Regions from separate parts of the Sphingopyxis selenitireducens genome, predicted to be linked through region 3. Evidence: predicted binding sites of a transcription regulator. Region 3 holds the regulator's gene; each other region holds the start of a gene.
The links. Region 3 encodes LexA, which represses DNA repair genes until DNA is damaged. Its sites were predicted from a motif close to GTTCCNCNCTTGTTCT; they were not measured.

Region 1 (3,856 bases), on a different contig from region 3:
CGCAAGCAGCGGCGCAATGTCCTGCGCCTCAGGCAGGTTCTTCCAATATTTCTTAGGCATCTCGGCGCGCATCGCGTCGATCTTGACCCGCGCGGGGTTGAAGATTGCGCCATAATAGGTGCGCCACTGATCCTCGACGACATCGCTTTCGGGCACCTCATCCTTCGTCCCGCCCGGGCCGTAGATCAGCTTTTCATCCCGCCAGATCGCGCGCGCATCGGGCGTCACGATCGCCCAGTCCATTCCGGTGAAGCGCCGCTGAAAGAAAGGCGCGGTCAGCCGCACGATGCGGTGGGTGGGTTCGAACCAGGCCGCGAAACTTTCGCGTCCCGCCTCTTCACCCAGCCGGCGAAAACGTACAAAGGCGTGCATCTTGTGAACGTCGCGGCGGATCGCCTTGTCCGCCTTGCGAAGCCAGTCGACCTCGGCATCGGTCGTTCGCATGAGCAGTTGCCGGTCGCGCGCCGCGCGCCAGATGATGCGGTAAAGCCGTGCCGGAACCTCGGGGTCGCGATGACAGATCACCCGCTCGGCGATCTCAAGCAATTCGCGCGGCAACGACACGGCACCCGCGGGCGCTGCGACCGCTTCGTCCCCGAAAAGCGATCCGCCCTCCTCGCTCCCCCGCCAGCTTACATCTTCGGGCGCGACCCCGCCCGCAAGCAGCCCCCGCGCCGCGCTCCGCCATTCGGCAAAATCGCCGGGCTCGGCGAGCACCACCTCTCTCACAGCGCGAGCGCCAGCTGCTCCGCCGGTGGCGCGAAACGCGCCCGCAGATCGGCGCTGTCGATGAGCTTGCCCGGCCGCCAGTCGGGCGTGACGATGAACGGCAAAACCTTCTTCACCGACGCTGTCAGCTTCGCCAGATCGCCGAGCCGCAGCTTGCCCAGCCGCCGCGCCGCAACGATGCGGTCGACCGCGCGCGTCCCCAGCCCCGGCACGCGCAGCAGCAGTTCGCGCGGCGCGCGGTTGATGTCGACCGGGAACGCCTCGCGCCGCATCAGTGCCCATGCGAGCTTCGGGTCGATCGCAAGATCGAGCATCCCGCCGCTCGCCCCCGCCATGATTTCGGCGCGCTCAAAACCATAGAAGCGCAGCAGCCAGTCGGCCTGATACAGCCGATGCTCGCGCATGAGCGGAGGTCGCACCGGCGGCAGGTCGCTGCTCGCATCGGGGATCGGGCTATACGCCGAATAATAGACGCGGCGGAGCCGGTAACCCGAATAGAGGTTCGTTGCGGTTTTCAAAATATCGTCGTCGCGCGCCGCATCCGCACCGACGATCATCTGGGTCGATTGCCCTGCCGGTGCAAAACGCGGAGGCATCGCCTTGCCGATCAGCCGGCTCTTCGCGGCCTCGATCGCATCCTCGGCACCGACGCGCACCGACGCCATTGTCTTGCGGATCGTCTCGGGCTTCTTCTCGGGCGCGAAGCTCGACAGGCCCGCTTCAGTCGGCAGCTCGACATTGGTCGACAGCCGATCGGCATAAAGCCCCGCGAGCGCGATCAGCGCGGGATCGGCACCCGCGATCGTCTTCAGATGAATATAGCCGCCGAAACGATGCTCCTCGCGCAGGATACGCGCGACCTCGACCAACTGCTCCATCGTATAATCTTCGGACCGGATGATCCCCGACGACAGGAACAGCCCCTCGATATAATTGCGCTTGTAGAAATCGAGCGTCAGCCGGACGACCTCCTGCGGGCTGAACCGCGCGCGCTCGACATTGCTCGACGCGCGGTTGATGCAGAAACGGCAGTCATAGATGCAGAAATTGGTCAGCAGGATCTTGAGCAGCGAGATGCATCGTCCGTCGGGGGCATAGCTGTGGCAAATACCCATACCTTCCGTCGACCCGATGCCCTTGGTTTGGGTCGAATCGCGCTTTACCGTCCCCGACGAGGCGCAGGAGGCATCATATTTGGCCGCGTCAGCCAGAATACCAAGCTTTTCGAGGGTCGTTTTACCGCTCATGCCATTTGAATAGCATCAAGAACAAACAATGAACATATAATTTTGCGAAGCGGATTTTTTTCCCACGAACGCCTCTCGCATCACCAATGGATCGGGATCCGGCGGACGGGGAAGCGCCAACCTCATGTCAACCTCAGTGGCGCCGCACCGTACAATGGAGGGAGAAGCATTCCCCAATTGGTCGCGGCAAGCCCCACGCCCCCCCCCCCCCCCCCGGGCGCGATGATCACGACTAATGTTCCCGGCCGGCTCGCCACAGCGTTTGGGTGAGCGGTTCGATCAGATAGCCGAGTGCGGTCCGTTCGCGCAGCGGCACCATCACCTCCGCCGGCATCCCCGCGCGCAGGCTGTTCTCGCCGCGCAGGGCCGCAATCTTCTTCATTTCCACAGGCGGGACGACGACCTCGATCTCGAAATATTCCATCCCGGTGCGATTATCCTCGAAGCTGTCGGCCGACACCTTGCTGATCTGGCCCTTCAGGATCGGTAGGCTGCGTTCCTGAATGCCCGAAAAGCGCACTTGAGTTTCCATGCCCGATGACAGGTCGTCGGCGTCGTTCGGCGAGGCTTTCGCCAGCACGACCAGCGCCTTGTCCTGCGGCACGATTTCCATCAGCATTTCGCCCGGTGCGACGACGCCGCCGACCGTGAAGACCTTCAACCCGACGACGCGCCCGTTGGACGGTGCGCGGACGACCGACTGGGTCAGGCGCTCGCGCGTGGCGAACAGGCGGGGCTGCAATTCGTCCAGCCGGACCTGGACCTCACGAAGCTGGGTCGCGACCTCCTCGATTACCTGGCGGTCGAGCGACACCATCTGCAGGCGCGATTCGCCGATCGCCTCCTCCAGCCGCGCGACGTCGGAACGCAGCGCACCAAAGTCGCCGTCGAGCTGCGCCGAGCTACGTTCCACCGCGCGAAGCCGGTTCGTCGAAACGAAACCGCGCTCGGACAGCGTACGGAGCCCGGTCAATTCCTCGTTGATCAGTCGCTGCTGGATCCGGTTGGATTCCATCTGGGCGCCATAGCCCCCGATCTGCTGGTTATGCTGCGCGATCCGCTGGCCCAGCATTCCCCGCTCAGTGACGCCCGACCGCTGCCGCGCGTCGAAAAGCAGGCGCTGGCCGCGCATCGCCTCGTCGGCAAGCGCCCGGTCGCCCGCCAGATAGGACGAAAATTCGACCGGCCGCACGATGTGCCGCGCGCCGTCGCGCTCGGCGGTCAACCGCGCCCGCTGTGCCAGCAGGGCCACGACCTCTCCGGTCAGGCCGCGTTCGGCGGCGACGATATCGGAGGCAGAGATTTTGAGCAGCACGTCGCCGCGGCGCACCTCGCTTCCCTCGGTCACCATCAACGCGGTAACGATCCCGCCATCCTTGTGCTGAACCGCTTGCCGATTGCCCGAAACCGAAACCGAGCCCTGCGCCATCGCCCCGGCGTCGAGCGGCGTGAACGCCGCCCAGCCCAGAAAGCCGACGAAGAACAGCACGGCGATCCACAAGCCCGTGCGGGTTTCGCCTTTCGGTGAATCGATCGTTTCGGCAGGCAGCGGCTCACCATGGAGATCGTCGCCAAAGCTCATCGCATTCATGGTTTCTTGCCCCTCGTCATCTTGATCACATTCGCGGCAGCCGCGGCGCTTTCGCGCAGCAGTTCAAAGACTTCGGCGCGCGGCCCCTGATGTTCGATCACACCATTTTTCAGCACCGCAAGCCGATCCGCGTCGCGGAGCGCCGACTGCCGGTGGGTGACGATCATGATCGCGGCCTGACGAACCTTCGCGGCGGCGATGGCGTCGTTCAACGCGTCTTCGCCCTGACTGTCGAGCGCGGCGTTCGGCTCGTCCAGAATGAGCACGCGCGGATCGCCGTAGAGCGCGC
Region 2 (3,856 bases), on a different contig from region 3:
TCCGCATCATCGCGGCGCTATCGGCGTCAGCCTTCATGGCCCACAGCCCTGCGATTGCGGATCCCGGGCAGCCCGTGCGCCGCGTTGCCCTCCTCGACTTCTCGGCTCCTACCGCTACCTCGACCGCCGTGCCGTCGCCGGCGCCGGTAGAAAAGGGTATGCTGCTCGATTTCCGGCAGATGCGGTCGGAACCCTCCGTATTCGCGGGCAGCGTTCCCGCACCCGTCTCGCCGGTCACCGATATTGTGCGTTCGATCCGCGTGCCGGGTTGGATGCGTTCGGGCCAATCGGCCAACCAATTCGCAAGTTTGGCGCTCGACCTCCCGGCGATCGGCAATTGCTCGCCTAAACCCTATCTTTCTTCGGGACTTCTCGGGCGGACCGCTGAGGATCGTCGGCGTGTTCTATATCCTCTTGTGCAGCGCGCTGCGTGCGAGGCCGGTTTACCGATTGGTCTCATGGACGCGATGTTGATCCAGGAGAGCCGATACAATCCGATGGCGCTCAGCCCAAAAGGTGCCTTTGGCTTGGGCCAATTGATGCCGGGCACCGCAAAGCAGCTCGGGGTCGATCGTTACAGCCTGCATGGCAATCTGCGCGGCGCCGCCCGCTATCTCAGCTGGCAGCTCCGAGAATTTGGGCGCGTCGATTTGGCGCTTGCGGCCTATAACGCCGGCCCCGGTCGCGTTCGCTCCGTCCGGCGGGTTCCGCGGATCACCGAGACCCAGAATTATGTGGCCAAAATCCTGACCAACTGGCGCGTGATTGAATCCAATCATACGCAGCTGGTGCCCGCGCGGACATCGCCCCCGTCCGCGCGGGCCGTCTGGCTCAGCGACTTTCGTCGCTCGGCCGCGATCGGCGGTAGCAAATGATAGGGCGGCCATGAGTTTCGCGCACCACAACTCGCGCCAATCAATTTCTTCTCCTGTCACCATGAATCCGAGTCTGGATCGCCATCCCAACACAGGGGCGGCGATCCCTTCGTACGTGGCCAAGGCAGAAGCGCTGCGCTGGCGGACGAGCCGCGGGCATCAACAGAATTCGGGGATTAACAAGAATGGGGGCGCCGTGAGCGGATAAACGAAACCCGGCACGAAGGCCGGGCATCGCATCGAGATTAGCCCAGGAATTGGTAGTTCCTGATTGGCTCCCACAAGCTGGAAGCTTGGCTAACCTCCTTCGACATCTTTGTCAATGATGCGCGCTTCGCGCCACGGGATTTTTTTGCCTGCTTTCCGCTGCCCTCCAACGGAGGACAGACGATGACGCATATCTTCGCTTCGGCAGCCGCCGGCGTGCTTCGCCGCGCGGGCGTTCCTACGCGATCCGGTTCACCGCACCCCACCGGCGCCGCGGTCCTTCGCGGCAGTCTCGAGGAGGGAAGCTTCGAGCATCGCTTTTGGCGCGCCTACCAGAAGGGCGAGACAGATCGATTACATCAGGCGGCCGTCGACCTCGCACGGTTACGTCGCCACGGCCTCCGCGCCGATCGTCGGCAAGCCCGGGGCGACGGCGCCGGCGCTGCGGCGCCGAAGACGATGCCGCCGCCGCTGTCCCAATCAGCAACGGCCATATTCAAGTTGCTCTGCGAGCTCGGCCGCCTCTGCAAAGGCCAGATCTATCCAACCTATGACTGGTTCATCGAAAAGACCGGCTTTGCAAGGGCCACGGTCGCGCGCGCAATCGCGCAGCTGAAGGAGGCGGGCTTCCTGATGATCCAGCGACGATGCAAGCGTGTCGATCGCGACGGTCCCGGCCCTCGCTTCGAGCAAACGTCCAACGCCTATCGTCTCGAATGGCCAGCGGGACTCCATCGATGGTTGAACGCGCTGCGCAGCCCGTGCCCGCTTCCCGATGACGAGCTGGTCCGACTGCAGGCCACCGAAGAAGATCTTCGCGTCATGGAGCAGCCACGCAATTCCGAAAAAGCCTCGACCCAAACGGCCTTGCTCGACACACTCGCGAGCATGGCCCGCACGATCGAGGAGCGCGAGTCTCAAAAAGATACTCAACCGCTCCAACCTGAGTCAGATTCTATTATGTTCAAAAGGAATTGGCCTGGTCGGCCAATGAATTCGACATAAAGCGGCAATCCGCCACTCATCGACCACCCCATAAGCAATTGCAAAGCTCCGACCTTTAAGGTCGGGACCGCCGGCTATGCCGGCGGATGCTCCCCAATGGGAGCAGGCAATTCCCGACGGCTTTCGCCGCGGCCCTGCCCGACCCCAAACCGGCTGCGCTTTCGCTCGTCACTGATCGACCGGCTGACTCAATGCGCCGAGATCGATTCAGAAAATTCGTGCGACGCCGAGAGACACCCCGATTAAGCCATGCGGATGGAAACAACCGCGCCTTTCGATGATGTAGAAATCGAGCTGATCGCGCGCAATCCCGCGCGCAATATCCATCGCCGCTACAAAATTCTCGCGAGCGTCGACCTGTTTGGAGCCGTGATCGTCGAGACCCGCTGGGGCCGGATCGGTGCCGCCGGTCAGCACAAGATCCGCTCCTTCGCGTTCCACCCTGAAGCAGATCGTTACGTCCGATCGATCCTCGCTCGCCGAAACAGCGCTGAAGCGCGTCTCGGAGCACCATATCGGATCCAGACCCTGTAGCGCGGCACATCGGTCGCCTTCGATCGCCCCGGGGGAAAAAAGAACCGGCCATTTTCAGCGCCGAACGCCCGATCATCCTGCCCGCGCACAACGATCCGTCGAATCCACATTGCGCAACTGTTCCTCTTATGTTCTCTTTGCGGCATGAACCGACTCGACAAAAATGCGATTGCCGACGCTCTCCTGGGCGCCCCCGGCTGGGCTAAAATTGGGCTCACCGAGCCCCGCGAGCATCTCCGGATCGATGCTGCGATGGAACTCGCAGGCGCGATCGTCGACCATTTATCGCCGCCCGTCTCCCGCGCGACCGCGGGGGATCAGCAGGCGCTGGCGCTGTGACGTGCAGAATACCAAGGACGGGCTGCGCCGCGCTACGCATATATTCGAAGCCGCCGTCTGGCACTATGCTGTGCTCGTCACCTGCCGGTGCGGGCATAGCGCGAAATTCCACGCGGCCAGCCTCTGGTGGCGGTTCGAGCGCAAGGGATGGAACGACAGTTTCCGCGACGCGAAGCGCCATTTCTGGTGCCGCCAATGTGCTGCGCGGATCGGGCGCCGCGTTCAGCCTATGCGCCTCGAGACTGTCGCATGGGAGAAAGGGGTCATCGAACTGGAAATGCCCGACGATCGCGAATGGAAACGCGCGATGCGGCGCTTCCGGACCTAGGAGATAGACCAATGGACATTGAATTCGACGACACCCTTCAAGGGCTCGGGAAAGGTGGCCATCGCATCATGATATGGGACGGCCAGGAAGAGCGACAGATTGAGGCGCATTGGGGCCTTCGGTCGAACGATCCCGCGATCGGTCAGATTCCCCTTCTTAAATCGGAAACGGCGCGGATCGAAAACCCCTGTCTGATCCTGGCTAACGAATTCGGGATCAAACGCGACGGAAAGACACTCTATGCCGCGAGCCTGGTCACCGACATTCCCTTCTTCTGCATCGCCGGCGTCTGGCAGCGTGGGACACGCGAATATCCCGACGCATTCGCGGCGCTGACGGTCCCGGCCTATCCAGACCTTGCAGAGCACAAGGATCGCCATGTCGCAGTGGTAGATCCTGACGACTGGTTCGACTGGCTGCAGCAGGTACGCCCGCCGCTGGACATCCTGCGCCCCTTCCCCGAAGGTAGCTTCACGATCATGCCGCCGATCCAGCCCAGTCTCGAAGGACTGCTCGGCGCCGCCTGAGAAGCGGAGAGCCGAAGATGTGCAATCAGATCACCCTCAAG
Region 3 (3,856 bases):
ACATTTCGGCCTTTCGATAGCAACGCCATGTGAACAGCCGCCTATTGCGACGAGTCCGGACGAACAACAACCGTCCAGTTGTCCCTTGCCCGTGCCCGTCCGGTCGAGACCTGCACGAGAAGAAAAGCGCACGCTCCCCCCATATAGCCATCTCCCGGCACGCAAGGCCGCCCTATCGCCGCTTGCCTTTCCCCCCGCACCTTGCTTCGCTCCATCCGCATGACAAACAAACCGACTCACCTCGACGAAAGCGGCGCCGCATCTATGGTCGATGTCGGCGCCAAAGCCGCCACCCCGCGCCGCGCCGTCGCGGGTGGCCGCATCACCATGTCGGCCGACGCTCTGGAGGCGATCCGCACCGGCAATGCCCCCAAAGGCGATGTTCTCTCGACCGCCCGCATCGCGGGGATCATGGCGGCGAAGCGCACAGCCGACCTGATCCCGCTCTGTCACCCGCTCGCGCTCACCAAGGTGGGCGTCGAATTCGAATGGGAAGAAACCGGCATATCTGTCCGCGCCACCGCCGCAACGACCGGCCCGACCGGGGTAGAGATGGAGGCGCTGACCGCTGCTTCGGTCGCGCTGCTCACCCTCTATGACATGGCAAAGGCGCTCGACCGCGCGATGATCCTCGGCGACATTCGCGTGCTCGAAAAGAGCGGCGGTCGCTCGGGTGACTGGCGCGCCGAATGATATCGGTCGATGAGGCGCAGGCGCGGTTGTTTGCGGCCCGCGAACCGCTCAAGTCAGAGAATATCGCTTTGTCTGATGTACTTGGACGATATCTTTCAGACAATGTGACAGCGATCCGCGATCAGCCTGCCGCGCCCCTGTCGGCTATGGATGGCTATGCGATGCGCTTCGCCGACCTGCCCGGGCCATGGACCATCGTCGGCGACGTCGCCGCCGGGGCCGCACCGCCTCGCTCGATCGGCACTGGCGAAGCGATGCGCATCTTTACCGGCGCGATGCTCCCTGTCGGCGCCGACACGATTCTGGTTCAGGAAGACACGGCAACCGACGGAAAAAAGCTGATATTATCCGGCGAAGGCCCCCGCGAACGCGGCCGTCACGTCCGCGCCCGCGCGGGGGATTTTGCGAAAGGCGCGCATTTGCTGGGCGCCGGCGCGCTTCTCACCCCCGGCGCGATCGCCGCTGCCGCAATGGCGGGCGCGGGCTCCCTGAACGTCGGCGGGCAGCCGCGTGTCGCAATCCTCACCACGGGCGACGAACTTGTTCAGCCGGGCCGCCCGCTCGTCCCCGGCCAGATCCCGGATAGCAATGGCGTCATGCTCGCGGCGATGCTCGCCGCCGAGCCCGCGCTTGTCAGTATGCCGCTCCACGCCCGCGACGACCGCCACCTTCTCTCCAGCATTCTCAAGGATCTGGCACGCCACCATGACGTCATCGTCACCGTCGGCGGCGCCTCGGTTGGCGATCATGATCATGTCCGCGGCGCGCTCGAGGATGCCGGCGGCCGCATCGATTTCTGGAAGATCGCGATGCGCCCCGGCAAGCCGCTGATCGCAGGCACCATCGGCGACGCTGTTTTGCTGGGCCTCCCCGGCAATCCCGCGTCAGCTTTCGTCACCGCAACATTGTTCCTGTTGCCGCTCGTTCGCCACCTCGCGGGCGCACGCGATCCATTGCCGCCGATCCATCAGGCGCCGCTCGCCACCCCGCTGACCGCGGGCGATGGCCGCCGCGACTATATCCGCGCGCGACTCGATGCGGGCCGGCTTACGCCCTTCACCTCACAGGACAGCGGCCAGACCTTTCCGCTGATCGCCGCCAACGCGCTGATCATCCGCGAGATCGGCGCGCCGCCACGCGACCTCAGGGATATCGCCGATTATATCGCCATCCCTTGACAAGTTCCGCTCTGTTCCACTATCGTTCTCCTTATGTCCGGTATTTGGCATCATGGAGAATGAACGATGTTGACGGCGAAGCAGCATGAACTGCTCCACTTCATCCAGGAACGGCTCGACGCGGGCGGCATTTCGCCTTCGTTCGAGGAGATGAAGGAAGCACTTGGCCTCAAATCCAAATCCGGGATCCACAGACTTATCAGTGCCTTGGAAGAACGCGGTTTTCTCCGTCGACTGCCCAATCGCGCCCGTGCGCTCGAAGTACTGAAGGTGCCGGAGGCCGCAAAGGCAGCCAGTGCGCCGGTGCGCAATGATCGCGACAATATCGTTCCGCTGCGCAAACCCGCCCCCGCGCTGCGCCCCATCGCCGCGAACGACGTCATCGAAGTGCCGCTGCATGGCAAGATCGCCGCAGGCGTGCCGATCGAGGCGTTTGAGGATCACAACAACCTCGCCGTTCCCGCCGCGCTGCTTGGCGCAGGCGAACATTATGCACTCGAAGTGTCGGGCGACTCGATGGTTGAAGCCGGCATCTTCGACGGCGACTATGCGCTGATCCAGAAGGCCAGCACCGCGCGCGAGGGCGATATCGTCGTTGCACTGGTCGACGGGCAGGATGCGACGCTCAAATATTTCCGCCGCGAAGGCCAGATGATCCGGCTCGACCCGGCGAACAGCGCCTATGAACCGCAGCGCTACGCCGCCGATCGCGTCATCGTGCAAGGTCGGCTGTCGGGACTGCTTCGTCGTTACCACTGACCTGCGGCGGGCGGCGCCATGGATGTGCGTCGCCCGTTCGCAGCGCGGTGACGATGTGTGGATCGTCGCCCAGATAAATAGCGAGCCCGCCACTTGTCGCCAGGCTGTCCCGGTCGATCGTGAGCCAGCGAGCAACGCATTCGTGCGGCAACCAGCGATCGCTGATCACAACATCAGCGGCCGCGCACGCCGCCGCCATTTCCGTGCCCTCTATCCGATCGCGTCCGCGCGAGGCGAGGATGGTGCGTTGAACCGCACCCTCGCCCTGCCTCCAGCGGCAGAAGTCCCGGTTGCATTCGACATGATCAAGATCCGCAAGCGCAGCCAGCGGCGCATCGTGACCCGCCGCCTCGGCCATCGTGTCGCGGACATAATCGCCCGCGCGGTCGCGGAGCAGCGCATAGCCGCCGCCCGGCACAGCGACCGCAATATGCCGCCCATCGCTCGTCACCAGCAGATCGGGGCGAGGCTGCACGAGTAGCGCAGCTACACCGATAGCGAGCGGCACGAAACCCGCGCGGCGCCACCGCGTCTGCCAGAGAAGCAGCCATAGCCCGCCAAAGATCGCAAAGCCGAACCCCCAGCCAGGAAAGCTCGGCAACATCGCGACCGCCCCCGGCGCCGCCGCGACCGCGTGCGCAAGCGCGAGCAGCAAGTTTAGTGCCTGCCCCGCGATCCACCAGAAGGGGGCACCCAGCCCGACACTGTCGAACAGCAAGGCCAGCGCCTCGGCCGGCATGATGACGAAGGTGGTCAGCGGGATCGCGACGACATTGGCGAGCGCGCCATAAAGCCCGGCCTTGTGGAAATGAAACAGCGCGATCGGCGCCAATGCGACCTCGACCACCAGACCGGTGATCAGCAATCCGACAATGCCGCGCCCCAGCCGGATAACCCACGATTCCCCGCGACGCGCGAGAAATGCCCGCATCCAGCGGCTTTCGTGAAGCGCAATAATCGCGGTGACCGCAGCAAAGCTCAGCTGGAAGCTCGGCCCCGCAAGCGATTCAGGGCGCCAGATCAGCACGATCAGCGCACCCGCCGCCACAAGTCGCAAGGTCAAGGCCTCACGCCCAAGGAGGAAAGCGAAGAGGACCAGCAGCGCGGCGATGAAAGAGCGCAGCGTCGGCACCTCCATTCCCGCAAGCAAAGTATAGGCTCCGCCCGCAATCGCTCCGGCGGCGGCGGCGAGCGGCAGCACATATCCCGCAAGCGCCAGTCGCCGG

Region 1: the regulator LexA is predicted to act here: its motif matches at 1,995-2,010, upstream of ACSYDV_RS05550 (putative DNA modification/repair radical SAM protein).
Region 2: the regulator LexA is predicted to act here: its motif matches at 2,741-2,756, upstream of ACSYDV_RS22325 (DUF6771 family protein).

The regions. Positions count from the first base shown of each region.
Region 1 covers NZ_JBPULG010000001.1:1,212,765-1,216,620, forward strand. Annotated here, with positions in the region: gene ACSYDV_RS05545 (UdgX family uracil-DNA binding protein) at 1-729, opposite strand, end outside; gene ACSYDV_RS05550 (putative DNA modification/repair radical SAM protein) at 726-1,976, opposite strand; gene ACSYDV_RS05555 (HlyD family type I secretion periplasmic adaptor subunit) at 2,209-3,567, opposite strand; gene ACSYDV_RS05560 (type I secretion system permease/ATPase) at 3,564-3,856, opposite strand, start outside.
Region 2 covers NZ_JBPULG010000008.1:65,511-69,366, reverse strand. Annotated here, with positions in the region: gene ACSYDV_RS22340 (lytic transglycosylase domain-containing protein) at 36-875, shown strand; gene ACSYDV_RS22335 (helix-turn-helix domain-containing protein) at 1,266-2,087, shown strand; gene ACSYDV_RS22330 (WGR domain-containing protein) at 2,343-2,621, shown strand; gene ACSYDV_RS22325 (DUF6771 family protein) at 2,766-2,960, shown strand; gene ACSYDV_RS22320 (hypothetical protein) at 2,962-3,288, shown strand; gene ACSYDV_RS22315 (SOS response-associated peptidase family protein) at 3,300-3,815, shown strand; gene ACSYDV_RS22310 (SOS response-associated peptidase) at 3,833-3,856, shown strand, end outside.
Region 3 covers NZ_JBPULG010000002.1:506,894-510,749, reverse strand. Annotated here, with positions in the region: gene ACSYDV_RS08280 (EamA family transporter) at 1-4, opposite strand, end outside; gene moaC (cyclic pyranopterin monophosphate synthase MoaC) at 220-693, shown strand; gene ACSYDV_RS08270 (molybdopterin molybdotransferase MoeA) at 690-1,871, shown strand; gene lexA (transcriptional repressor LexA) at 1,938-2,630, shown strand; gene ACSYDV_RS08260 (ComEC/Rec2 family competence protein) at 2,584-3,856, opposite strand, start outside.